3 regions of the Burkholderia metallica genome follow, and region 1 is predicted to be linked to each of the others. Evidence: riboswitches for the same ligand, from Rfam matches in the RefSeq annotation. Region 1 holds a riboswitch; each other region holds the start of a gene.
The links. A riboswitch is a leader RNA that binds a small molecule or an ion and turns the genes downstream of it on or off. The one in region 1 is predicted to bind cobalamin.
Positions count from the first base shown of each region.

Region 2: another riboswitch for cobalamin. It lies ahead of cobW (cobalamin biosynthesis protein CobW); the one in region 1 lies ahead of WJ16_RS30975 (CbtB domain-containing protein).
Region 3: another riboswitch for cobalamin. It lies ahead of WJ16_RS12630 (FecCD family ABC transporter permease); the one in region 1 lies ahead of WJ16_RS30975 (CbtB domain-containing protein).

Region 1 covers NZ_CP013403.1:2,586,459-2,594,293, forward strand. The annotation lists gene WJ16_RS30950 (MFS transporter) at 1-304, shown strand, start outside; gene WJ16_RS30955 (purine-cytosine permease family protein) at 477-1,979, shown strand; partial or broken gene WJ16_RS30960 (hypothetical protein) at 2,040-2,216, opposite strand; gene WJ16_RS30965 (LysR family transcriptional regulator) at 2,356-3,264, shown strand; gene WJ16_RS30970 (CbtA family protein) at 3,287-4,009, opposite strand; gene WJ16_RS30975 (CbtB domain-containing protein) at 4,023-4,232, opposite strand; cobalamin riboswitch at 4,266-4,403, opposite strand; gene WJ16_RS30980 (histidine phosphatase family protein) at 4,459-5,043, shown strand; gene WJ16_RS30985 (inorganic phosphate transporter) at 5,185-6,777, shown strand; gene WJ16_RS30990 (2OG-Fe(II) oxygenase) at 7,153-7,835, shown strand, end outside.
Region 2 covers NZ_CP013401.1:1,857,657-1,865,491, reverse strand. The annotation lists gene cobN (cobaltochelatase subunit CobN) at 1-3,475, opposite strand, end outside; gene cobW (cobalamin biosynthesis protein CobW) at 3,482-4,570, opposite strand; cobalamin riboswitch at 4,891-5,155, opposite strand; cobalamin riboswitch at 5,269-5,506, shown strand; gene cobA (uroporphyrinogen-III C-methyltransferase) at 5,677-6,426, shown strand; gene WJ16_RS08295 (cobalamin biosynthesis protein) at 6,423-6,800, shown strand; gene cobO (cob(I)yrinic acid a,c-diamide adenosyltransferase) at 6,838-7,440, shown strand; gene WJ16_RS08285 (cobyrinate a,c-diamide synthase) at 7,443-7,835, shown strand, end outside.
Region 3 covers NZ_CP013401.1:2,802,771-2,810,605, reverse strand. The annotation lists gene lgt (prolipoprotein diacylglyceryl transferase) at 1-825, shown strand, start outside; gene WJ16_RS12655 (SIMPL domain-containing protein) at 936-1,676, opposite strand; gene WJ16_RS12650 (EVE domain-containing protein) at 1,858-2,319, opposite strand; RNA gene ssrS (6S RNA) at 2,390-2,571, opposite strand; gene WJ16_RS12640 (cell division protein ZapA) at 2,653-2,967, opposite strand; gene WJ16_RS12635 (ATPase) at 2,964-3,314, opposite strand; cobalamin riboswitch at 3,469-3,720, shown strand; gene WJ16_RS12630 (FecCD family ABC transporter permease) at 3,880-4,878, shown strand; gene WJ16_RS12625 (ABC transporter ATP-binding protein) at 4,875-5,693, shown strand; gene cobT (nicotinate-nucleotide--dimethylbenzimidazole phosphoribosyltransferase) at 5,746-6,801, shown strand; gene WJ16_RS12615 (adenosylcobinamide-GDP ribazoletransferase) at 6,791-7,567, shown strand; gene cobC (alpha-ribazole phosphatase) at 7,552-7,835, shown strand, end outside.

The DNA of each region.
Region 1 (7,835 bases):
CGGCTACTACTCGGTGGTCGCCGGCTTCGTCAGTGGCATTTTCGTTGCGCGGATCCGCTACACGGCGATCTCGATCGCGTACCAGGTGTGCGGCGCGCTCGCCGGCGGCCTCACGCCGCTCGTCGCGACCGTCATCGCGCAGAACACCGCGCCGCAATGGTGGCCGCTCGCGATCCAGTACACGAGCGCCGCGCTCCTGTCGTCGCTGTGCGTGTGGCTGATTGCGCGCCGCGTCGGCATCGACGATGCCGGTGCGCCGGGCAACGTGAACGAACCGCTGCCGCGCGGCGTACGCGCCGTGTAAGTTCCCGCGACGGGCAGGCGATTCGCCTGCCCGTTTTCGTTGAATGGTCCGGCGGCGTACCGCACCGCCCCGGCATCCCTCGATATTCATCGCCCGCCGCGACGGTGTCGCGGCAGGGCAGGCGCACGCGGTCGCATCGACGCGCCGCGCGCGACCATGGAGACAAGCCGTCATGAACCGCCCCGACACCCTCGACCTCGACCGCGCCGAACCGGCCGGCCTCGCGATCGAACACCACTCGATCGACTACATCCCGGAACACGAACGCCACGCGAAACTGGCGAGCCAGGGGCCGTTCTGGTTTCTCGGCAATTTCCACTTCTTCACGATCTCGATCGGCTTCGTCGGCCCCGGCATGGGGCTGTCGGCGGCCTGGACGACGCTCGCGGGCGCGCTCGGGATCATGTTCGGCACGATCTTCATGGCGTTTCACGGCTCGCAGGGGCCGGAGATGGGCCTGCCGCAGATGATCCAGTCCCGTGCGCAGTTCGGCTATCGCGGCGTGATCGTCGCGCTGCTCGCGACGCTGTTCGTATTCGTCGGATTCAATGTCGTCAACGTATCGCTGATGGTGGACGGCGTGCACAACGTGTTCGGGATCGACGGCGGCTTCGTCGCCGTCGCGGCGGTCGCGATCGGCGCGCTGCTCGCGATCTACGGCCACGACCTGATGCACCGGACCTTCACGTGGGCGCTGATCGCGACGCTGCCGCTCTATGCGCTCGTCACGCTCGCGCTCGCGTTCGGCCACGCGGCGCCCGCACACGCCGCCGTTGCGCCGGCCGCCGCGCCGGGCTTCAACTGGATCGCGTTCGCGACGCAGTTCGCGATCGCCGCCAGCTACAACATCTCGTATGCGCCGTACGTGTCGGACTATTCGCGCTATCTGCCGAAGCATACGAGCCGCGCGAAGCTGATCGCGGTGATCTTCGCCGGCGCGTCGCTGTCGGGCACGTGGATGATCGGCCTCGGCGCGTGGCTCGCGCAGAAGCTGCACGCGGCCGACGCACTGGTCGCGGTGGACCATGTCGGCGCATCGCTCGTGCCGGGCCTCGGCAAGCTGATCGCGATCGTGTCGCTGGTCGGCTTCCTGCCGATCATCGCGCTCAACGCATACAGCGCGATGCTGACCGTGCTGACCGCCGCCGATTCGATCGTGCCGATCCGGCCGACGCGGCGCGCGCGCGTCGCGTCGATCGTCGCGATCAGCACGTTCGTGCTCGCGTGCGTGTTCGCGATCCGCGGCAACGGCATCGCGCTGCTGCAGACGTTCCTGACGCTGATGCTCTACTTCCTCGTGCCGTGGACCGCGGTGAATCTCGTCGATTATTTCTTCGTGCGGCGCGGCCACTATGCGATCGCGCATTTCTTCACGCCGAACGGGCTCTACGGCGCATGGCAACCGCGCGGCATCGTCGCGTACCTGGCCGGCTTCGCGGCGATGGTGCCGTTCTTCTACATCTTCGATGCCGACGCGAATCGCGAGGTGTTCGTCGGTCCGTTCGCACGCATGCTCGGCGGCGTCGACATCGCGTGGCTCGTCGGCTTGATCGTCGCGGGCGCCGTGTACGCGCTCCTGTCGCGTTCGCTCGACCTCGACCGCGAACGGCGTGTGATTGCCGAGACACCGTCCCCCGAGACACTCGCCGACACGGCCGCGCACGAGCACGCGTGACCTTCATCAGACCGACGATGTGATCCTGCGTCGGGATGTTCGGCGAGTGGATGTCGGACTCGCCCGCTTCAGGTACTCGCTCCATTGCGCGCGGCGCAGCGGCAACCCTTCGCGCGATGCAGCCTCGTCGATCTGGATCACGCGTACGCCGGCCTTCTCCAGATCGAGCACTTCGTCGCGGATCGCGAGCGCAAGCGGGTAGCACGACACCGGGCGCGGCGGGTCGTCGCGCATGAACGGTCGTGACCGTGCGCTGTCGTCCAGAAGAAACTGGAAGGTCCGGCAGCCACCATAGGGATGTCAAATCATGAAATAAAATGGCATTATTTCGTTCATCCATTAATGTGGCTCATGCGTCTACCGCGGCCCCCTATCCATGCTGGAACGATTCCATCTCGTCGTCATTCGTGAGGTCGAGCGCCAAGGCTCGATGACCGCGGCCGCCAATACGCTGCATCTCACGCAGTCGGCACTCAGCCATACCGTCCGGAAAATCGAGCAGCAGCTCGGTACGCCGATCTGGGACCGGGAAGGTCGCGGCCTGCGGCTCACGCAGGGCGGCCAGTATCTGCTGAAACTGGCGAACCGGCTGCTGCCGCAGTTCGAGCTCGCGGAAGAGCGGATGAAGCAGTACGCAAAGGGGCAGCGCGGCACGCTGCGCATCGGGATGGAGTGCCACCCGTGCTACCAGTGGCTGCTGAAGGTCGTGTCGCCGTACCTGTCGCGCTGGCCCGATGTCGACGTCGACGTGAAACAGCGCTTCCAGTTCGGCGGCATCGGGGCGCTGATCGGTTTCGACGTCGACGTGCTCGTGACGCCCGATCCGCTGAACAAGCCGGGCCTGCGCTTCGACCCTGTGTTCGACTACGAGCAGGTACTGGTGGTCGCCGATTCGCACCGGTTCGCGAATGCCGACTACGTGACGCCCGAGCAACTGACCGACGAGATCCTGATCACCTACCCGGTCGAAACCGACCGGCTCGACATCTACAACCAGTTCCTGACGCCGGCCGGCATCGTGCCGCGGCGGCACAAGTCGATCGAGACGACCGACATCATGTTGCAGATGGTGGCGAGCGGGCGCGGCGTGGCCGCACTGCCGAGATGGCTGGCCGACGAATACGCGGACCGGATGCCGGTCGTGCCGGTCAAGCTCGGCAAAAAGGGAATCGCGAAGCAGATCTTCCTCGGCATCCGCGAAGCGGATGCGTCGATCGACTATCTCGCCGCGTTCGTCGCCCTGGCGCGCGAGTCGACGGCGAGCACGCCGCGCATGCTGCGCTAGCCGCGCTCCGAGCCCATGCGCGTCAGGCGGCGCGCGCGCCGATGCGTTCGCCGCGCGCGACCCATGCACCGAACAGCAGGCCGATCGTCGTCCACATGATCACCTGCATGCCGATGGCCGCCACGCGGAACTTCCACAGCACGTCGGCCGGGAACGCGGCCGGCACTTCGTTGATCGACGGCAGCCCGAACTGCACGGCCGCGATGATCACGATGAACACGAGCCCCGCGACGATCGACGCGTTCCAGTGCCCGAGCTTCGCCAGCAGATGGCGGCGGACGCTCACCGAGAACACCATCGTCGCGATCGAAATCGCGATCATCAGGAAGAACAGGCCGGTGCGATAGCCGATCGTGTCGGGGTCGCCGACCGACGGCGGATTGGCCGGGTATTTGATGTTCGGCACGATCACGAGCGCGACGAACGCGGCCACCGCGAGCCACGCGGCGAGCGGACGTGCCGGCAGGCGGCTGCCGCGCCCGTACGCAAACGCGAAGACCAGCGAGAACAGCCCGCCGAACGCCGCGCCGTAGGTCACGACGCCCGTCAGCAGACCGAGACCGGCCTGCGTGTGGCGGCTGACCAGTTCGGGCTCCGGTGCGTCGCCCTTGGCGGCATCGAGCTTTTCCTCGAAGGAGATGGCCTGATCGACTTGCGGCTCGCCGACGATTCTGGCGAAACCGAACGTGAGAAGACCGGCGGCGATGCCTGCGAGCATCCCGCGCATGAGCAGCTTTCCGACCATCGTATGCTCCGTGTCAGTGGCAGGGAAAGCCGAGCAGATGGCGGCCGTCGTGAACGAATTCGTGAACGTACATGCCCGGCACGAGCGACGTCGCGCCTTGTTCCGCGCCGACGAAATAAAGCGCGAGCAACAGGATCAGGCCGACGAAAACAGCCCACGGCAACAGTTCGCGGACGGGGATGGGGGCCGGCACGACCGCCGGCTTCAGCACTGCTTCGCTCATGGATGCACCTCAGGGGTATCGCGCCCCGACAAATGTTGGATGGGTACGAAGGCAGGTCTGGCTTCCGGGATCATCGATCACCGGTTACAGTGGCGCGACCGCGCCGGATTTGCACCGGCTTCCGCGTTTCGTATCGGGCGAATTGTACGCGCGAACGTTCGCGTATTGAAGCGGCGGCAGGGGGACTGGTGCGTCCGTCCCGGATCATCCGAACACCGACACGAACATGCACGCCACGCTGCGCCTGATCGCACACGCATCGACCCGCGCGATGCGCACCGGCACGTTTCCCGACGACGATCCGCTCGATGCGCACGGGCTCGCCGAAGCCGCTGCATCGCGCGACCGGTGGACGGGCGCCTCCCGCTCGCTGGTGCTGTGCAGTCCGGCCCGCTGTGCGATGCAGACCGTCGATGCGCTCGGGCTGCACGCCGGCGTCGACGACGCGCTGCGCGACATCGACTACGGACACTGGCGCGGCAAGCGGCTGCACGATCTCGCACGCGATTTGCCGGACCCACTGGCCGCATGGATCGGCGATCCGTCCGCGTCGCCGCATCGCGGCGAATCGTTCGACGCCGCCGTGCAGCGGATCGGCGCATGGTTGGACGCACTGCCGCGCGGTCGCGACGTCGTCGCGATCACGCATGCGCCGATCGTCCGTGCGGCCATCGCGCATGTGCGGCGCATGGAGCCGCGCGCGGCCATGCGCGTCGACGTTGCGCCGATGTCGTGCACGACGTTCGCTGCGTCACCGGATGGCTGGACGTGGGCCACACCGGACGACGACCGGCGCGACAGCGACGCGTAAGCCGCCTTTGCGCTCACTGTGTGAGCGCATCGCCGAGTACCTTACACATCCGTAAGGTATACCGTTCGTGGTCCCGACTGTCATCAAACTGACTGCGAGCCGCAGCTAGGATCGGACGCGATTCCCTTACGAGACGCCGTCATGAATCAACCTGCTTCGTCCGCACCGAACCAATCGGGCTCCGTCGAACGCACCCGGCAGATCGGCTATGCCGTGTTCCTGCTGGTGCTCGTGCTCGGCGCCGTCTATATCGCCACGCACCTGATCGACGACCTGTCGCCGGTCCGCGACGCCAAGCTGTTCCCGTACCTGTTGCTCGGCGCGGCATTGCTGATCGCGCTCGGCTTCGAATTCGTCAACGGCTTCCACGACACCGCGAACGCGGTCGCCACCGTAATCTACACGCACTCGCTGACGCCGAACGTCGCGGTGATCTGGTCGGGCATGTGGAACTTCCTCGGCGTGATGGTCTCGAGCGGCGCAGTCGCATTCGGCATCCTGCAACTGCTGCCGGTCGAGCTGATCCTGCAGGTCGGCAGCGGCTCGGGCTTCGCGATGGTGTTCGCACTGCTGATCGCCGCGATCGTCTGGAACCTCGCGACCTGGTATTTCGGGTTGCCGTCGTCGAGCTCGCATACGCTGATCGGATCGATCATCGGCGTCGGGCTGATGAACCAGCTGATGCACGGGCCGTCCGGCACGAGCGGCGTCGACTGGGGCCAGGCGCTCGGCGTCGGCAAGTCGCTGCTGTTCTCGCCGATCGTCGGCTTCCTGTGCGCGGCGCTGCTACTGCTCGTGCTGAAAAACCTCGTGCGGATTCCGGAGCTGTACAAGGAGCCGCCGAAGGACCAGCCGCCGCCGTTCTGGATTCGCTGCCTGCTGATCCTGACCTGCACGGGCGTGTCGTTCGCACACGGCTCGAACGACGGCCAGAAAGGGATGGGCCTCATCATGCTGATCCTGATCGGCACGGTGCCGACCGCCTATGCGCTGAACAAGGCCGTCACGCCGGCCGAAACGCAGACCTTCGTGGCGGTCGCGAACCAGGCCGCCGCGACGTTCGGGAAGTACACGAACGGCGTCGCACCGTCCGCGAACCCGCGCATCGACGTCGAGCGTTACGTACAGCATCGCGAACTGACGCCGGCCGTGATTCCTGCCGTCGCGCAGTTGTCCACGTCGCTCGCGACCGCGGTCGGCGCGTCGGGCTCGATGGCGGCCGTGCCGCAACGCGACGTCGACAACGTGCGCAACACGATGTATCTGGTCTCCGAAGCCATCCGCCTGATCGAGAAATCCGGACACCCCGCGTTCGCAGCCGACGACAAGCTCGCGATCGACAACTATCGCAAGCAGCTCGACCATGCGACAAAGTTCATTCCGACGTGGGTGAAGGTGGCGGTCGCGATCGCGCTGGGCCTCGGCACGATGGTCGGCTGGAAGCGGATCGTCGTGACCGTCGGCGAGAAAATCGGCAAGCAGCATCTGACGTACGGACAGGGGGCGTCGGCCGAACTCGTCGCGATGCTCACGATCGGCGCGGCCGACGTGTACGGATTGCCCGTGTCGACAACGCACGTGCTGTCGTCGGGCGTCGCGGGCACGATGGCGGCGAACGGATCGGGCCTGCAATGGGGGACGGTGCGCAGCCTCGTGCTGGCATGGGTGCTGACGCTGCCGGCGTCGATCGTACTCGCCGGCGCGCTTTATTGGTTGTTCCGGTCGCTGGCGTGACCGGTGACGCGGCGGGTGGCCGGCGAGAGCCGGCTGCTTGCTGCCTGACGCAGAAGATTCGACCTCGCCTTTCTCGCCTTTCCGCCTTTCCGCCGTTCAAACTTGAGCGGCATCTCGGGACTACGCGGCCCATGCTTCTCTGCTTCTCCACCTCGACGCGTCGAAGCATCCGGTGCGCCCGTGCCATCATGAGCACTCACCGTCTTCTTTTCCCGAATTGAAGCGCAAGATCTGGAGCGCGCCGGTGCGTGGACATCCGTAGACTGGGCTCATCGACACTTACCGTGGGCTCAACCGCGCAGACGACGTGGCCGAAGCATTTCGCACGGTTGCACGACTGCACGGCGCCCCATCGCTGACGAACGAGGTACGCCCGTGAACATAGCCGACCTGCAACCTGCCGTCGAATCGCTCGATATTGCGCAACGCGTCGACACGATCGACTGGACGACCGTCGCTACCGATCTCGATCGCTACGGATGCGCGCGCGTGCCGGGCCTGATGTCGGCAAGCGAGTGCGCGGCGCTCGCGTCGCTCTATCCGCGCGATGCGCTCTATCGTTCGCGCGTCGTGATGGCGCGACACGGGTTCGGTCGCGGCGAATACAAGTATTTCGCGTACCCGCTGCCGGCTGTCATCGCCGAGCTGCGTGCGACGCTCTACCCGCACCTCGCGCCGATCGCGAATCGCTGGAACCAGGCACTCGGGATGGACGTCCGCTATCCGGCGGACCACGCGACGTTCGTCGACCGCTGCCACGCGGCAGGACAGACGCGACCGACACCACTGATCCTGCAATACGGTCCCGACGACTACAACTGCCTCCACCAAGACCTGTACGGCGAGCATGTGTTCCCGCTCCAGGTCGCGATCCTGCTGTCGGAGCCGGGCCGCGATTTTACCGGCGGCGAATTCGTCCTGACCGAACAACGGCCGCGTATGCAGTCGCGTGCGGAAGTCGTGCCGCTGACACAAGGCGACGCCGTCATCTTCGCCGTCCATGGCAGGCCCGTGCAGGGAACGCGGGGCGTCTATCGCGTCACACTGCGCCACGGTGT
Region 2 (7,835 bases), on a different replicon from region 1:
GCGAGCGGATCACCCGCGCGATTTCCTCGCGCAGCGTGCGCATCTTCGGCGCGGCCGGGTTCGCGTGGTCGCCGTGGTAGAGGCTCGGCTGCTGCCCGGACAGATGCCGCACGGCCGCGGTCATCCCGCCCTGGAACTGGTAGTAGTCGTTCGAATCGAGGATGTCGTGCTCGCGGCTGTCCTGGTTCTGCACGACGACGTCGATCGTCGCGAGCCGCTCGCCGAACACGTCGGCCGCCGCGTCGCCCGCGCTGTTCTGCGCATACGCGTGGCCGCCCCACTGGCGATATGCGTCGGCGAGGTCGGCGTCGGTCTGCCAGCGGCGCTGGTCGATCAGGTCCTGCAAGCCCGCGCCGTAGCTGCCCGGCCGCGCGCCGAACACGCGCCAGCCGGCGCGGCGCCGCGCCTCGTCCGGCGCGACGCCCTGCGCGATCCATTTTGCGCGTTCGCGCTCGATGCGCGCGCGGATCGGGTTCAGTGCCTCGGGCTCGTCGAGTGCGGCCACCGCCTGCACGGCCGCATCGAACAGGTGCATCAGGTTCGGGAACGCGTCGCGGAAGAAGCCCGACACACGCAGCGTCACGTCGATGCGAGGCCGGTCGAAGATCTCGATCGGCAGGATCTCGAAGTCGGTCACCCGGTGGCTGCCGTGCGCCCATTTCGGCCGCACGCCGAGCAGCGCGAACGCCTGCGCGATGTCGTCGCCGCCGGTACGCATCGTCGCCGTGCCCCAGACGGACAGCCCGATCGCGCGCGGATAGTCGCCGTGATCCTGCTGGTGGCGCTCGATCAGTTGCTGCGCGGATTTCAGGCCGAGCGACCACGCGGCCTGCGTCGGCACCGCGCGGGTGTCGACCGAGTAGAAGTTGCGGCCGGTCGGCAGCACGTCGGGGCGGCCGCGCGACGGCGAGCCGCTCGGCCCCGGCGGCACGAAGCGGCCGTCGAGCCCGCGCAGCAGCTGGCGCATTTCCTCGCCGCCGCACGCGTCGAGCGCGGGCAGCAGCGTCGCGCGCACGCGTTCGATCACGGCGAGCGTGTGCTGCCATTCGCCGGGAGGCGTCGCGTCGGCGCCCGTGTCGCCATCGTCCGCCGCGCACAGCGCGTCGAGCCATTGCTGCGCGAGCCGTTCGAGCCGCTCGCGCGTATCGCCCGCATGGCGCCACGGCGACGCGTCGAGCGCCTGCAGGATCGCCGGGCGCGGGCCGACCCACGGCGCGGCCCAGTCGGCCGCGAGCGGATCGAAGTCGTCGCCGAGCGCGAGATCGCGCGCGAGCGCACCGATCAACCCTGCGCGGCCGCCCTTGCCGTCGCCCACCGGAAAGCGCGCGAGCGCGAGCAGCGTGTCGCGGCGCTGCCGATCGGCCGGCGACAGGCCGAACACGTGCAGCCCGTCGCGGATCTGCGCTTCCTTCAGTTCGCACAGCCATGCGTCCACGCGCGTGAGCAGCGCATCTTCGTCGCCCGTATCGAGCGGCGGCGACACGCTCAGTTCGTCATGCAGACGATGCTCGGCGATCGTCGCGAGGATCGTCTTGCGCAGCAGCTTCGCGCGCCGCGCATCGACCATCAGCGCTTCGTAGTATTCGTCGACCTGCCGTTCGAGATCCTGCAGCGGGCCGTAGTTTTCCGCGCGCGTGAGCGGCGGCATCAGGTGATCGACGATCACGGCCTGCGCGCGGCGCTTCGCCTGGCTGCCCTCGCCCGGATCGTTGACGATGAACGGATACAGGTGCGGCAACGGCCCGAGCGTCAGGTCGGGCCAGCACGCGTCGGACAGTGCGACGCTCTTGCCCGGCAGCCATTCGAGGTTGCCGTGCTTGCCGAGATGGATGACCGCGTCGATGCGGTACGCATCGCGCAGCCAGAAATAAAACGCGAGATACGCGTGCGGCGGCACGAGATCCGCATCGTGGTAGCTCGCGTAGTCGTTCTCGCCGCGCGAGCGCGACGGCTGGATGCCGACGAACACGTTGCCCGCGCGCCAGCCGGCGATCGTGAAGCGGCCTTGCCGCAGCGTCGGGTCGGCTTCGGGCGGACCCCAGCGTGCGTTCAGCGCATCGCGCACCGCCGCCGGCAGCCGCGCGAAACGCGCGACGTAGTCGGCCAGCAGGTAGCTCTGGAACGCGGGGCGCAATGTGTGCACGGCCGGGTCGTTGGTCACGCCTTCGGTGAGGCGCGCGATCAACGCGTCGCCGTCGGGCGGCAGGTCGGCCACCGCGTAGCCCGCGTCGCGCAGCGCCGCGAGCACGCGCAGCGCGGACGCCGGCGTGTCGAGGCCGACGCCGTTGCCGATCCGCCCTTCGCTTTGCGGATAGTTCGCGAGGATCAGCGCGATGCGCTTGTCGGCGTTGTCGAGCGTGCGCAGCCGGCACCAGCCGCGCGCGAGCGCCGCGACGAACGCGATCCGCTCGGCGTCCGGCTGGTAGCGCACGACGTCGACTTCGGTATGCGGGCAGCGACACGCGAGCCCCTTGAAGCTCACCGCGCGCGTGACGATGCGGCCGTCGACCTCGGGCAGCGCGATGTGCATCGCGATGTCGCGCGCATGCAGCCCCTGGTTGTCGGCGACCCACGCGTCGCGATTGCCGCCGGACAGGATCACCTGCAGCACCGGCGCGTCGCCCGCGAGCACGTCGTGTTCGGGGCTGTCGATCGCGCCGGCCGCGAACGCGGTCGTATTCAGCACGAGCGCGACCTCGTGCGTGTCGCAAAGCTGCGTGATGACTTCGCGGCTCACCGCGTCCTTCAGCGACGTGACCGCGATCGGCAGCGGATTGAGCCCCTGCTCGACGAGCGCATCGGCCAGCGCGTCGAACACGGCCGTGTTCGCGGCCTGCCAGTGCGCGCGATAGAACAGGATCGCGACGACGGGCGCACCGGGCGTCCAGCGCGGCCGCCAGTCGTCGACGCTCGCGCGGTCGCGCGCCGGGTGATACAGCGCCGCGGCCGGCAGCGGGCGCGGCAGTTCGGGGGCGTCGCCGAACCCGAGCGTGTGGAACGCAATGCTGCGCAGCAGCGCGTCGGCGTTGTGCACGCCGCCTTCGCGCAGATAGCGCCACCACAGCCGGCACAGGTCGGGCGCGACGGTACTCTTCGCGACGAGGTTCGGGTCTTCCTGCAGGTCGCCCGAGAACATCGCGAGCTGCTGCCCGCGCTTCGACGCGAGCGACACGGCCTGCTCGATCCCGTACGGCCAGTACGCCTCGCCGCCGAGATGGTCGATCACGACCGCCTTCGCGTGCCGCAGCACGTCGTCGACATAGAAATCGACCGACGCCGGCTGCCGCAGGAACGTGACGTTCGCGAGCCGCACGCTCGGGAAACCGGCCGGCAGCCGCGGCACGACGCTCGCGAGCAGCGACAGCGTCGTGTCGGCCGAACTCAGGATCACGATGTCGGCCGGTTGCTGATCGATCCGGACGACGCCCTGCGTATCGTCGACGAAGCCGCCCGGCGTGGTGCGCAGGAGATGCATCGTCCGTTACGCCTGTTGCGGCTCGGCCGCGCAAGCGGCGTCGAACGCACGCTGCAGCGCGGCCGCGTCGAGATCCTCGCCGATCAGCACGAAGCGGCTCGCGCGCGTTTCGCCGTCCTGCCAGCGACGGTCGAAATAGCTGTCGAAGCGGCGGCCGACACCCTGGATCACGAGCCGCATCGGCGCATCGGGCAGCGCCGCGAAGCCTTTCGCGCGGTAGATCGTGTGCGCTTCGACCACGCGCTGCAGCGCGGCGATCGTCGCTTCGCGCGTGCCGGCGTCGCCGGACACGACCACCGAGTCGAAATCGTCGTGATGGTGGTCGTGATCGCCGTCGTCGGCCGAGCCGTGATGATCGTGACGCAGGTGGATCGTTTCTTCCGATGCCGATTCGAGCCCGAGCAGCATCGCGAGATCGAGTTCGCCGCGCGTCGCGCGCACGATCTTCACCTGCGGCGGGATCTCGTCGCGGATCGCGGTTTCGATCTGCGCGAATTGCGCGTCGCCGACGAGATCGGCCTTGTTCACGATCACGAGATCGGCGGACGACAGTTGATCGGCGAACAGTTCGTGCAGCGGCGATTCGTGATCGAGGTTCGGGTCGGCGCGTCGCTGCGCGTCGACGGCCTGCGGGTTTTCCGCGAACTGGCCGCTCGCGGCCGCCGGCCCGTCGACGACGGTCACCACCGCGTCGACCGTGAAGCTGTTGCGGATCGTCGGCCAGTTGAACGCCTGCACGAGCGGCTTCGGCAGCGCGAGGCCCGACGTCTCGATCAGCACGTGGTCGATGTCCGCGCGGCGCTCGACGAGCGCCTCCATCACCGGATAGAACTCTTCCTGCACGGTGCAGCACAGGCAGCCGTTCGCGAGTTCGTACAGCTGGCCCGACGCTTCGCCCTGCGCGCCGTCGGCATCCTCGCAGCCGATGCCGCAGCCCTTGAGGATTTCGCCGTCGATGCCGAGTTCGCCGAATTCGTTGACGATCACCGCGATGCGGCGGCCTTCGGCGTGCTGCAGGATGTGGCGCATCAGCGTCGTCTTGCCGCTGCCGAGAAAGCCCGTGACGATCGTGACGGGAAGCTTGCGTAGGGTCATGGTAGGTCCTGTGTCGGAAATGGATCAGCGCGGGATCGTCGCGTCGAGGGCGGCGTGGCAGTTCGGCTGGCGGATCGCGCGCATGCCGCCGCGCGGACAGCCGCGGCACGGGCGGAACGACGAATCGGACATGGTGCTTCCTTGCGAACGGTCGACATCGTGAATGCCAACACGGCTGCCGCCGGCCCGGCTCGCGCTGCCTGCCGTTCGCCGCGCCGGCCGGCGCGCGCTCGCGCGGCGGCAGATCGGCGGAGGCAGCGTGCAACGCGCGGGCGTCGGGCCTGCTGCGGCCGTGGACGATGCGCCGCCTCCCCGCGGCGCTGTACCCCAATGTTCGGGCCGGTATCCGGGCTGACGAACACGCCGCTTCGCCTTCCCGGATGCGCGCGGCATCCAGTGGCGGTCGTCCGCATGCATCGGCATGCGGCGAAGCGGCGTTGCGTGGCGCTTGCGCGCGACGCGTTCGCTTACCGTTGCGGGGGCAGCACAGGTTGGCTCGACTGCGGCGCAGGCAGGCTCCCTGTTTCCCGTTTAACTGCGCGCACCGGAGCGGCGCGCGCGAGCACCAAAACGCGTGCGAGTGTAGGCGGCGGTGCGGGGAGCGTCAAGGCGAACGGGGCCGCCGGGCCGCATCCGGCACGGCCGTCGCGCCGCGTCGCAGGCCACGCGCGGCGGTTCGCGCGGGCGGATCGCTGTGCTATCGTATGCGCCGCGTTCGGTGCTCGCAGGCGCATTCCGCGCCCGCAGTTAAACGGGAAACAGGAGGCGGCTCCCCGCCCGGCCTGTGCTGTCCCCGCAACGGTACGCCGCCCGCGCGACGCGCTTCCCCGCGCACGCGCCCGTGCCGCCCACGATGCCACTGCCCTTCAGCCGGGTGGGAAGGCCGCGGCCTGGCAAGCGGCCAGCCCGGATACCGGCCGACGCAAGGGGCGAGCCCGACGCTCGCCGAACGCCCGATCCGCGGGGAACGGATGGGGTGCGCCTTCCGCCCGCGTTCGCGCGGGCTTCGCTCGATCCGTGATGCGTGACTTCCTAGCTGGCCGCCGCCGTGCCGCCCGCCTGCCCTTTTCCACTGTTTCGACACGGTGCGCGCCGTGCCGCGCCCGATGAGCCGCGCGTGGCTCGTCGGCGCCGGCCCCGGCGACGCCGACCTGCTGACGCTCAAGGCCGTGCACGCGATCGGCGCGGCGGACGTGCTGCTCGTCGACGATCTCGTGAATCCCGACGTGCTGCGCCATGCGCGTGCCGATGCGAACATCGAGTACGTCGGCAAGCGCGGCGGTCATGCGTCGACGCCGCAGGAGGCGATCGTCGCCGCGATGCTCGCGCACCTGCGCGCGGGCCGCAGCGTCGCGCGGCTCAAGGGCGGCGATCCGTTCGTGTTCGGCCGCGGCGGCGAGGAGCTCGCGGCGCTCGGCGCGGCGGGATTCCCGGTCGAGGTCGTGAACGGCGTCACCGCGGGCATTGCCGCGCCGGCCGCACTCGGCATTCCGGTCACGCAGCGCGGCGACGCGCAGGGCGTGATCTTTGTCACGGGCCACGGCGCGGGCGCCGACGAGCCCGACTGGCGCGCGCTCGCGGCCACCCGCATGACGATCGTCATCTACATGGGCATCCGCCGGCTCGACACGATCGCAGCGGCGCTGCGTGCTGGCGGCCTGCCCGGCGACACGCCGTGCGCGGCGATCGAGCATGCGACGCGCCCCGAACAGCGTCACGTACTCGCGACGCTCGATACGCTCGTCGCGCGCATCGGCGCGGCCGGCATCGGCTCACCGGCCATCGTCGTGATCGGCCGCGTCGCGGCGCTCGCCGACGATCCCGCAGTACGCGCCGCGCTCGGCGGCAACGCATGATGCGCGTCGCGCTGGGCGTCGGTTTCCGCGCGGGCGTGACGGCCGCGCAGCTCGATGCCGCGATCCGTGCGGCGCTGGTGCGGTATCCGGCCGCCGAACCGGCGCTCGTCGCCACGCTCGCCGACAAGGCGCGCGCCCGCGCACTGCGCACGCTGTGCGCGCGACGCGGCTGGCCGCTCGTCGCATTCGACGCGGCGCAACTCGCAAGCCGCCCCGAACTGGCCGCGAGCGGCCCGTCGGATGCCGCGCTCGCGCGCTTCGGCGTCGCGGGCGTGGCCGAGCCGTGCGCGCAGCTCGCGGCGCCGCGCGGCCGGCTGCTGGGCCCACGATCCATCCGGGACGGCGTGACGGTCGCGCTCGCCGGCCCGCTGTGAACCCTTTGTTCCGCTTTCTTTCGACAGGACGAATCCGATGAAAACCGACGCCGAATCCCATCAACGGATGACCGAACGCCGCCGCGCGGGCCACGAGAAGAAGCAGGCCGCCGCCGTCAACGAAAAGGGCCTGCTGATCGTCAACACCGGCAACGGCAAGGGCAAGAGCACCGCCGCGTTCGGCATGGCCGTACGCGTGCTCGGTCACGGCATGCGGCTCGGTGTCGTGCAGTTCATCAAGGGCGCGCTGCACACGTCCGAGCGCGACTTCCTCGGCGCGGTGGCCGAATGCGATTTCGTGACGATGGGCGATGGCTATACGTGGAACACGCAGAACCGCGACGCCGACATCGCGACCGCGCGCAAAGGCTGGGACGAGGCGCGCCGGATGATCGAAAGCGGCGACTACCGGATGGTGATCCTCGACGAGCTGAACACGGTGCTGAAGTACGAATACCTGCCGCTCGACGAAGTGCTCGCGACGCTCGCCGCGCGGCCCGCTTCGGTGCACGTCGTCGTGACCGGCCGGCATGCGCCCGATGCGCTGATCGACGCGGCCGACCTCGTCACCGAAATGCGGCTCGTCAAGCATCCGTACAAGGAACAAGGCGTGAAGGCGCAGCGCGGCGTGGAGTTCTGAGCATGCCGGACTGCCCCGCGCTGTTCGTCAGCGCGCCCGCGTCGGGCCAGGGCAAGACGTCGGTGACGGCCGGCCTCGCGCGGCTGCACCGCCGGCTCGGCCGCCGCGTGCGCGTGTTCAAGACCGGGCCCGATTTTCTCGATCCGATGCTGCTCGAACGCGCGAGCGGCGCGCCCGTGCATGCGCTCGACCTCGGGATGGTCGGCGAGCCCGGCTGCCGTGCACTGCTGGCCGACGCCGCGCGCGACGCGGACCTGATCCTGATCGAAGGCGTGATGGGGCTGTTCGACGGGACGCCGAGCAGTGCCGACCTCGCGGCCGCGTTCGGCGTGCCGGTCGTCGCCGTGATTGCCGCGAAGGGGATGGCGCAGACGTTCGCGGCGATCGCATTCGGG
Region 3 (7,835 bases), on a different replicon from region 1:
GGGCTCATGTATCTCGTCGGCTTCATCGCGGCGATCGTCGTCGGCCGGATCCGCCTGAAGCTGCCGCATGTGGCCGCGCAGGGCTGGACCGCGAAGGACATCGACGACATGATGTTCTACGGCGTGCTCGGCACCGTGCTCGGCGGCCGGCTCGGCTACGTGCTGTTCTACAAGGCCGATTTCTACTTCTCGCATCCGCTCGACGTGTTCAAGGTGTGGGAAGGCGGCATGTCGTTCCACGGCGGCTTTCTCGGCGTGACGCTCGCGATGGTGCTGTTCGCATGGCAGCGCAAGCGCCACTGGCTGCAGGTCACCGATTTCGTCGCGCCAATGGTGCCGACGGGCCTCGCAGCCGGCCGACTCGGCAACTTCATCAACGGCGAGCTGTGGGGCCGCGTGACCGACCCGACGGCACCGTGGGCGATGCTGTTCCCGGGCGCGATGCGCGACGATGCGGCGTGGCTGCCGAAGCATCCGGAACTCGTCGAGAAGTGGCATCTCGCCGACGTGTTCATGCAATACCAGATGCTGCCGCGCCATCCTTCGCAGCTCTATGAAATCGCGCTCGAGGGCATCGTGCTGTTCTTCGCGCTGTTCTTCTTCGCGCGCAAGTCGCGGCCGATGGGCGCCGTGTCCGCGCTGTTCCTGATCGGCTACGGTCTCGCGCGCTTCACGGTCGAATTCGCGCGCGAGCCCGACGACTTCCTCGGCCTGCTCGCGCTCGGTCTGTCGATGGGGCAGTGGCTGTCGCTGCCGATGATCCTCGCGGGTGTCGCGCTGATGGTCTGGGCGTATCGCCGCCGCACGGCGAACGCCGCTGCATGATGCGATGCCGATGCACGCGCGATCGGCGCGTGCATCGGCAACCTGCAGTCGATAAAAAAACGCCGGCCCTCGGGCCGGCGTTTTCATTTCGGACTGCTGCGGGACGTGCGTTACTTCATCTGCACGGAGCCGTTGACGGTGACCGACACGGTGGCCTTGCCGCCTTCGACCGCGATCGGTGCGCTCATCTTGGCGCTGTCCATCGGCGCCGCGGCCATCGCCATCATGCGCGTGTACGGCTGCACGTTGCGGCCGCTGCCGACGTTCACGTCGCGGATCGTGTAGCTGCTGTAACCGAATGCCTTCGCGGCTTCGTCGGCGCGGGCGCGGAACGACTTGATCGCTTCGGTCGTGAGCTTCTGTTCGGCCGCACGCTGGGCTTCGGGCGACAGCGAGAACTCGACGTTCGCGACCTGCATCAGATTCGACAGCTGGCCTGCGAGCTTCGACGCCGCGGCGAAATCGCGCGATTCGAGCGCAACTTCGGTGCGGCCGCGCCATGCGGAGATCTTGCCGTCGCGATCGGTGCTCGGATAGACGGAGAACGCGCCCGTGTGCGCGGTGACGCCCGATACGCCCTTCGCCTGCGACAGCGCGGCATCGGCGCGCTGGTTCAGCTGTGCGGTGAGGCTGCCCGGATCCTTGGCTTGCTGTTCGTAGAACAGCGTGATGTGGATGATGTCCTGCGGCACGTCGGCGCTGGCTTGCGACGACAGCGACAGCACGCCCGCCGGCTCCGGAAAGTGCGGATTCGCGGCCTGCGCGTGCGCGGCGGGCGACGCGAGCGTCAGCGCGACGGGCACGGCGGCGGCAAGGGCGAGCGACAGCGCGAGTGCGGATTTCTTGGTCATTGTTGGACTCCTTGTGCGAGGGCGTGCACGCGGATCGCGCGTACACGACGCGGGCGACCCGCGCGACGAAAAGAACGACAGCCGGCCCGATCGGCCGACAGCGGTTGCTTAGGCCGCGCGAATGGGCCGCGAGTTCCACGGCGATGGGGCGTACTGACCAGATTTGACCTTTGGCGCGCGCCTACTTCATCAGCTTTTCGGTGATGAATCGCCATTCGGCGCGCGTGACCGGCGTGATCGACAGCCGGTTGCCGCGTGCGAGCACGCGCATGTCGGCGAGTTCGTCGTGTTCGCGCAGCGCGGCGAGCGGCACGAGCGGCGATTTTTTCACGTAGCGCACGTCGACGAGCAGCCAGCGCGGCGCTTCGTGGGTCGACTTCGGATCGTAATAGGGGCTTTTCGGATCGAACTGCGTGGGATCGGGGTAGGGCGTCGACGACACTTCGGCGAGGCCCGCGATGCCCGGCTCGGCGCAACTCGAGTGATAGAACAGCACGCCGTCGCCGATCTTCATCGTGTCGCGCATGAAATTGCGCGCCTGATAGTTGCGCACGCCGGTCCACGGCAGCGAGCGCTGCGGTGCGTTGGCGAGATCATCGATGCTTGCTTCGTCCGGTTCGGACTTCATCAGCCAGTATTGCATGGATCGTGATCGACGCAGAAAGGGCTGCTACAAAAGAAAACGGCACCGGGCTCCGCCCGATGCCGTTGGATAGGCCCCCGCCTTGGCCGCTAGGCCGGCATCCTGAACCTGAGGTTCAGAATTGGTCGCAGTTAGCAGCACTTCGGGTACATCAGACAGAGTGACGCGCGCGCCCGTGCTACAAATTTCCGCAACCGTGCACATGGCATTGGTTCAAGGAATATATGACCTTGGCGAACCAGGCAGGGAAGCTGACTGAACTGTGATTCGATGCGCCAATTTGACCACCGTTGATCGCCGAGATCAAGGGGAATCGACGCATCGACTGAAACGTTACTGGGTTTCGTGCTGTGCGAGCACCGCGCCGAGCTGTTCGTTCATCTGGTGCATTGTACGACGGATTTCCTCCGCCGGAAATGCTTCACCGTGCCGCACGCTCGTTTGCAGGCGCAGCAATTCGGACGCGAGCGACAGCGCCGCCATCACGGCGATGCGATCGGTGCCGCGCACCGAGCTGTTCGAGCGGATTTTCGACATTTCGGCGTCGACACGCGCGACCGCTTCGAGCAGCGCCGCTTCGGTCTCGGCCGAGCAGGCGAGCCGATAGGCCTGACCGAGAATCGAGACTTCGATCTGCTTGGTGCTCATGCATGTTCTCCGTGGCTGGCCGCGTCATCGCCATCCGCACCCGCCTGCGCATCCAGCAGGTCGAGCTGGTTGTCGGCCTGCTCCGCGCTTTTCGAGCGCGGCAGTTTTTCGAGGATCGCGTTCAGTTTCACCTGGGCGTCGTCGATCTTCGCCGACAGCGTGTCGCGCTCGGCCGCGAGCGCATTGCGCTCGTCGCGCAGTTGCTCGAGTTCCGCGCGGACGGCGTCCGCTTCCGCGCGCATTTGCGCGACCTGCTCCTCGAGCGCGAGCCGTTCCGAGTGATAGCGCTTGTTCAGCGAAATCAGACGGCCAATATTTTGAGATAGGGTTTCGAGTTCGTTGAGCATTTGCTGCGTCCTCTAAAGACCCAGCATTTTAGCGCGGAATAACGCGCAATCCGACATCTGTAACGTTTCCAGTCGTAACACCCCGGCTTCTTGCCGCGAATCGGCGCTTGCCGTGCGTGTCCGGACGCTTCCTTGACGCTCGCGCGACCCGCTCCTAAACTGGCGCCGCCTCGGTGCTCGCGCGTGCAACGCGCGGTTAAACGGGAAGCAGGGTGTGGGCGCCGGACGCCCGCCAACCTGCGCTGCCCCCGCAACGGTAAGCGGCCGCGTCCGGTGACGCAGGCCGGCTCGGGCGCGTTTCGCGTACAGGTGTCGTACGCGCGACGCGGGCCACTGCGCGTCATCGCGCGGGAAGGCGAGCCGGACCGCCGCCAGCCCGGATACCGGCCGAGACGGGGAGCCCGCACGGGCTTCATGACGCGCGGCCCGCGGGGAGGCGGGGCGCGCCACGCTTCACGGAATCTTCTTCGATGCTGACCCCAATCGTCCGCGCGACGTTCACGTCACGACCGGCCGCCCGTCGCAAGCGCGCGCGCCGCACGTCGTGGGCGGCGGCGTGCGCGGCATGAGCGCCGCACGCGCCGCCGCGATCTGGGGCGCGCTGGCCGCCGCGGTCGCGCTGCTGTTCGTCGCGTCGCTGTCGATCGGCAGCGTACCGATGTCGCCGTGGCAGGCGCTCGCGTCGCTCGTGCCGCATGGCGGCGACGCGCTGTTCGCCGACATCGTCCGCACGCTGCGCCTGCCGCGCGCGCTCGCGGGCTTTGCATGCGGCGCGTTGCTCGCGCTGGCCGGCGCGCTGCTGCAGGTGCTGTTGCGCAATCCGCTCGCGGAGCCGTACGTGCTCGGCGTGTCGGGCGGCGCGGCGGGCTTCGCGCTCGTCGCGATGATCGCGGGCGGCGCATGGTGGCTCGTCGACGCATCGGCGTTCGCCGGCTCGCTCGTGTCGGTCGCGCTCGTGCTCGGCCTCGCGCGCCGCGAGCTGGGGCGCGGCGACGCGCGCGACGCATCGCCGCGGCTGCTGCTCACGGGCGTCGTGATCGCGGCAGGGTGGGGCGCGCTCGTCACGCTGCTGCTGTCGCTCGCGCCCGATGCACGGCTGCGCGGAATCATCTTCTGGCTGACGGGCGACCTGAACGGCGTGAGCGCGCCGTGGTTCGCGTGGGGCGCGCTGTTGCTGGCCGCTTGCGTCGCGCTGCCGGCCGCGCCGCAACTGAACGTGCTGCTGCGCGGCGACGCGACCGCGCTCGCGCTCGGCGTGCCCGTTGCGCGGCTGCGCGTGCGGATCTATCTCGTCGCGTCGCTGGCCGCCGCGGCCGCGGTGACGACGGCCGGCACGATCGGCTTCGTCGGCCTCGTCGTGCCGCACGCGCTGCGGCTCGCGTTCGGCAACGACCAGCGGATGCTGCTGCCGGCTGCGATGCTCGCGGGCGGCGGCGGCGTGATGGCGGCCGACCTGCTCGCCCGCACCGCGATCGCGCCCGCGCAACTGCCGGTCGGCGTGATGACCGCGTTGATCGGCGTGCCGGTGTTCCTGTGGATGTTGTTGAGGAGACCGATGCGATGACGCGCGCCGCACTGCCTGCCGCTGCCGGCGGCCCGACGAGTTACGCGGCCGTCGACCTGACGCTGAAGGCCGGCGCGCGCACGCTGCTCGACGGCTTCAACGGGGCGTTTCGTCCCGGCGAGATCTGGTGCGTCGCGGGGCCGAACGGCGCGGGCAAGACGACGCTGCTTGCGACCCTGGCGGGGCTGCAGCCGCCGGCCGGCGGACAGGTCGAGATCGACGGCCGGCCGCTGGCCGCATGGCCGCCCGCGCAGCTTGCGCAGCGCCGCGCGCTGATGCCGCAGCAACTGCACGACGCCTTCAGCGCGACCGTGTTCGACACGGTGCTGCTCAACCGCTTTCCGTATCTCGGCGGCTGGGGCTGGGAGCGCGACGGCGACCGCGCGGCCGCCCGCGACGCGCTGGCGGCGTTCGACCTGAGCGCGCTCGCGTCGCGCGACGTGCTGTCGCTGTCCGGCGGCGAGCGGCAGCGCGTCGCGCTGGCTGCGACGCTGTGCCAGGACGCGCCGTTGATGCTGCTCGACGAGCCGCTCGCGCATCTCGACCTGCATCACCAGATCGGTTGCCTGAGCGCGCTGGCCGCGTGGCTCGACACGGGCCCGCGCACGGTGCTGTTCTCATGCCATGATCTGAATCTCGCGCGGCGCTTCGCGACGCATGCGTTGTTGCTCGACGGCCGCGGCCACGCGTGGGCCGGCCCGGTGCACGACGTGCTGACGCCCGAGCGCGCGAGCGATGCGTTCGGCTATCCGCTCGTGCTGATCCGCGAGAACGGCCGCGATGCGCTGCTGCCGGCGTGGCCCGAGCGACAATGACGTTTCCTTTTTCGATGCGCGGCGCCTGCCGCGCCAACGACCCGGCTTCTCGATGACGACCCCGACCCCTTTCCCGCCCGCGATCGCGCCGCTCGACGACGCGTTGCGCAAGCGCCTGCAGCACGTGATCGACCACAAGACCAAGCCGCCCGGCAGCCTCGGCCACCTCGAGGCGATCGCGCTGCAGATCGGCCTGATCCAGCACACCGAGCGGCCGGTCGTGCAGCGTCCGGTGATGATCGTGTTCGCGGGCGATCACGGGATTGCCGCCGAGGGCGTGAGTCCCTATCCGCAAGCGGTGACCGCGCAGATGGTCGCGAACTTCCTCGCGGGCGGCGCGGCGATCAACGCGTTCTCGGGTGTCGCGCAGTGCACGCTCGAGATCGTCGATGCGGGCGTTGCGTCGCCGTTGCCGCTGTCCGACCGGCTGGTGTCGCTGCCGGTCGCGCGCGGCACGCGCAACTTCGCGATGGAGCCGGCGATGACGCGCGACGACGCGATGACGGCGCTCGCCGCCGGCGCGGCGCGCGTGCGCCTGCATGCGTCGCTCGGCACGAACGTGATCGGCTTCGGCGAGATGGGGATCGCGAACACGTCGTCGGCCGCGTGCCTGATGAGCCGCCTGCTGAGCGTGCCGATCGACGCCTGCGTCGGGCGCGGCACGGGCCTCGACGATCAGGGCCTCGCGCACAAGCGCGCGGTGCTCGGCCGCGCGCTCGTCAAGCACTCGCACGCGATCGCGCCGCTCGACGTGCTCGCGACGTTCGGCGGCTTCGAGATCGCGATGATGACGGGCGCGTATCTCGCGGCCGCGAGCGCGCGGATGACGATCCTCGTCGACGGCTTCATCGCGACCGCCGCGCTGCTCGTCGCCGAGCGCATCGCGCCCGGCGTGCGCGATTACTGCGTGTTCTCGCATACGTCGCACGAGGCCGGCCACCGGCGCATGCTCGAACATTTCGGCGCGAAGCCGCTGCTCGCGCTCGACCTGCGGCTCGGCGAAGGCACCGGCGCAGCACTCGCGCTGCCGCTCGTGCGCGCGGCGGCCGCGTTCCTCACGGAAATGGCGAGCTTCGAATCCGCCGGCGTCGACAATCGTGACGCCTGATCGCGCGCGCGGTGTGAAGGCCGAACTGCGCTACTTCTTCGTCGCGCTCGGCTACTTCACGCGCGTGCCCGTGCCGCGCTCGATCGGCTATGCGGCAGGCGATCTCGACCAGGCCGCACGCTATTTCCCGCTCGTCGGCGCATGGGTCGGCGCATGGGGCGCGCTCGTCTATCTCGTCGCGCTGCGCGCGCTGCCGTCGTCGATCGCGGTCGGCTTGTCGATGGCCGCCACGCTGCTCGCAACGGGCGCCTTTCACGAGGACGGCCTGGCCGACAGTTGCGATGCGTTCGGCGGCGGCTATACGCGCGACGACGTGCTGCGCATCATGCACGACTCGCGGATCGGCACGTTCGGCGCGGTCGCGCTCGTGATCTCGCTTGGACTGAAGTGGCAGGCGCTTGCGTCGATGCTGCCGCTGCGCGCCGCATGGACGATGATCGCCGCGCACGCGGCGAGCCGCGCGGCGGCGGTGAGCCTGCTGATGACGCTCGACTACGTGCGGCCGGAAGGCAAGGCGAAACCGGTCGCGCAACGGCTGGGCGCACGCGCGGCGTGCGTCGCGGCGCTCTTCGGCTTGCCGTGGCTGTTCTGGCCCGACTGGCGCATGGGTGTCGTCGCATGTGTCGCGCTCGTGCTCGTGCGCGCGTGGGCCGCCCGCTATTTCGTGAAGCGGATCGGCGGTTATACGGGCGATTGTCTCGGCTTCGCGCAGCAACTGTGCGAACTGGCGATTTATCTCGTGGTGCTCGGATGGACGTCGTCCTGATCCGTCATCCGGCCGTCGGCGTCGAGCCGGGCATCTGCTATGGACGCAGCGACGTGCCGCTCGCCGCCTCGGCCGGCGCCGGCGCGCAGGCCGTGCGCGAGCGCCTGTCGGCCTGCCGCGCACCGCTGCCCGAACAGGTCTGGACGAGCCCGCTGACACGCTGCGCGTCGGTGGCCGAACGGCTCGCGCACGCATGCGACGTGCCGCTGCGGTGCGATGCGGGCTGGCAGGAGATGGATTTCGGCGCGTGGGAACTGCAACGCTGGGA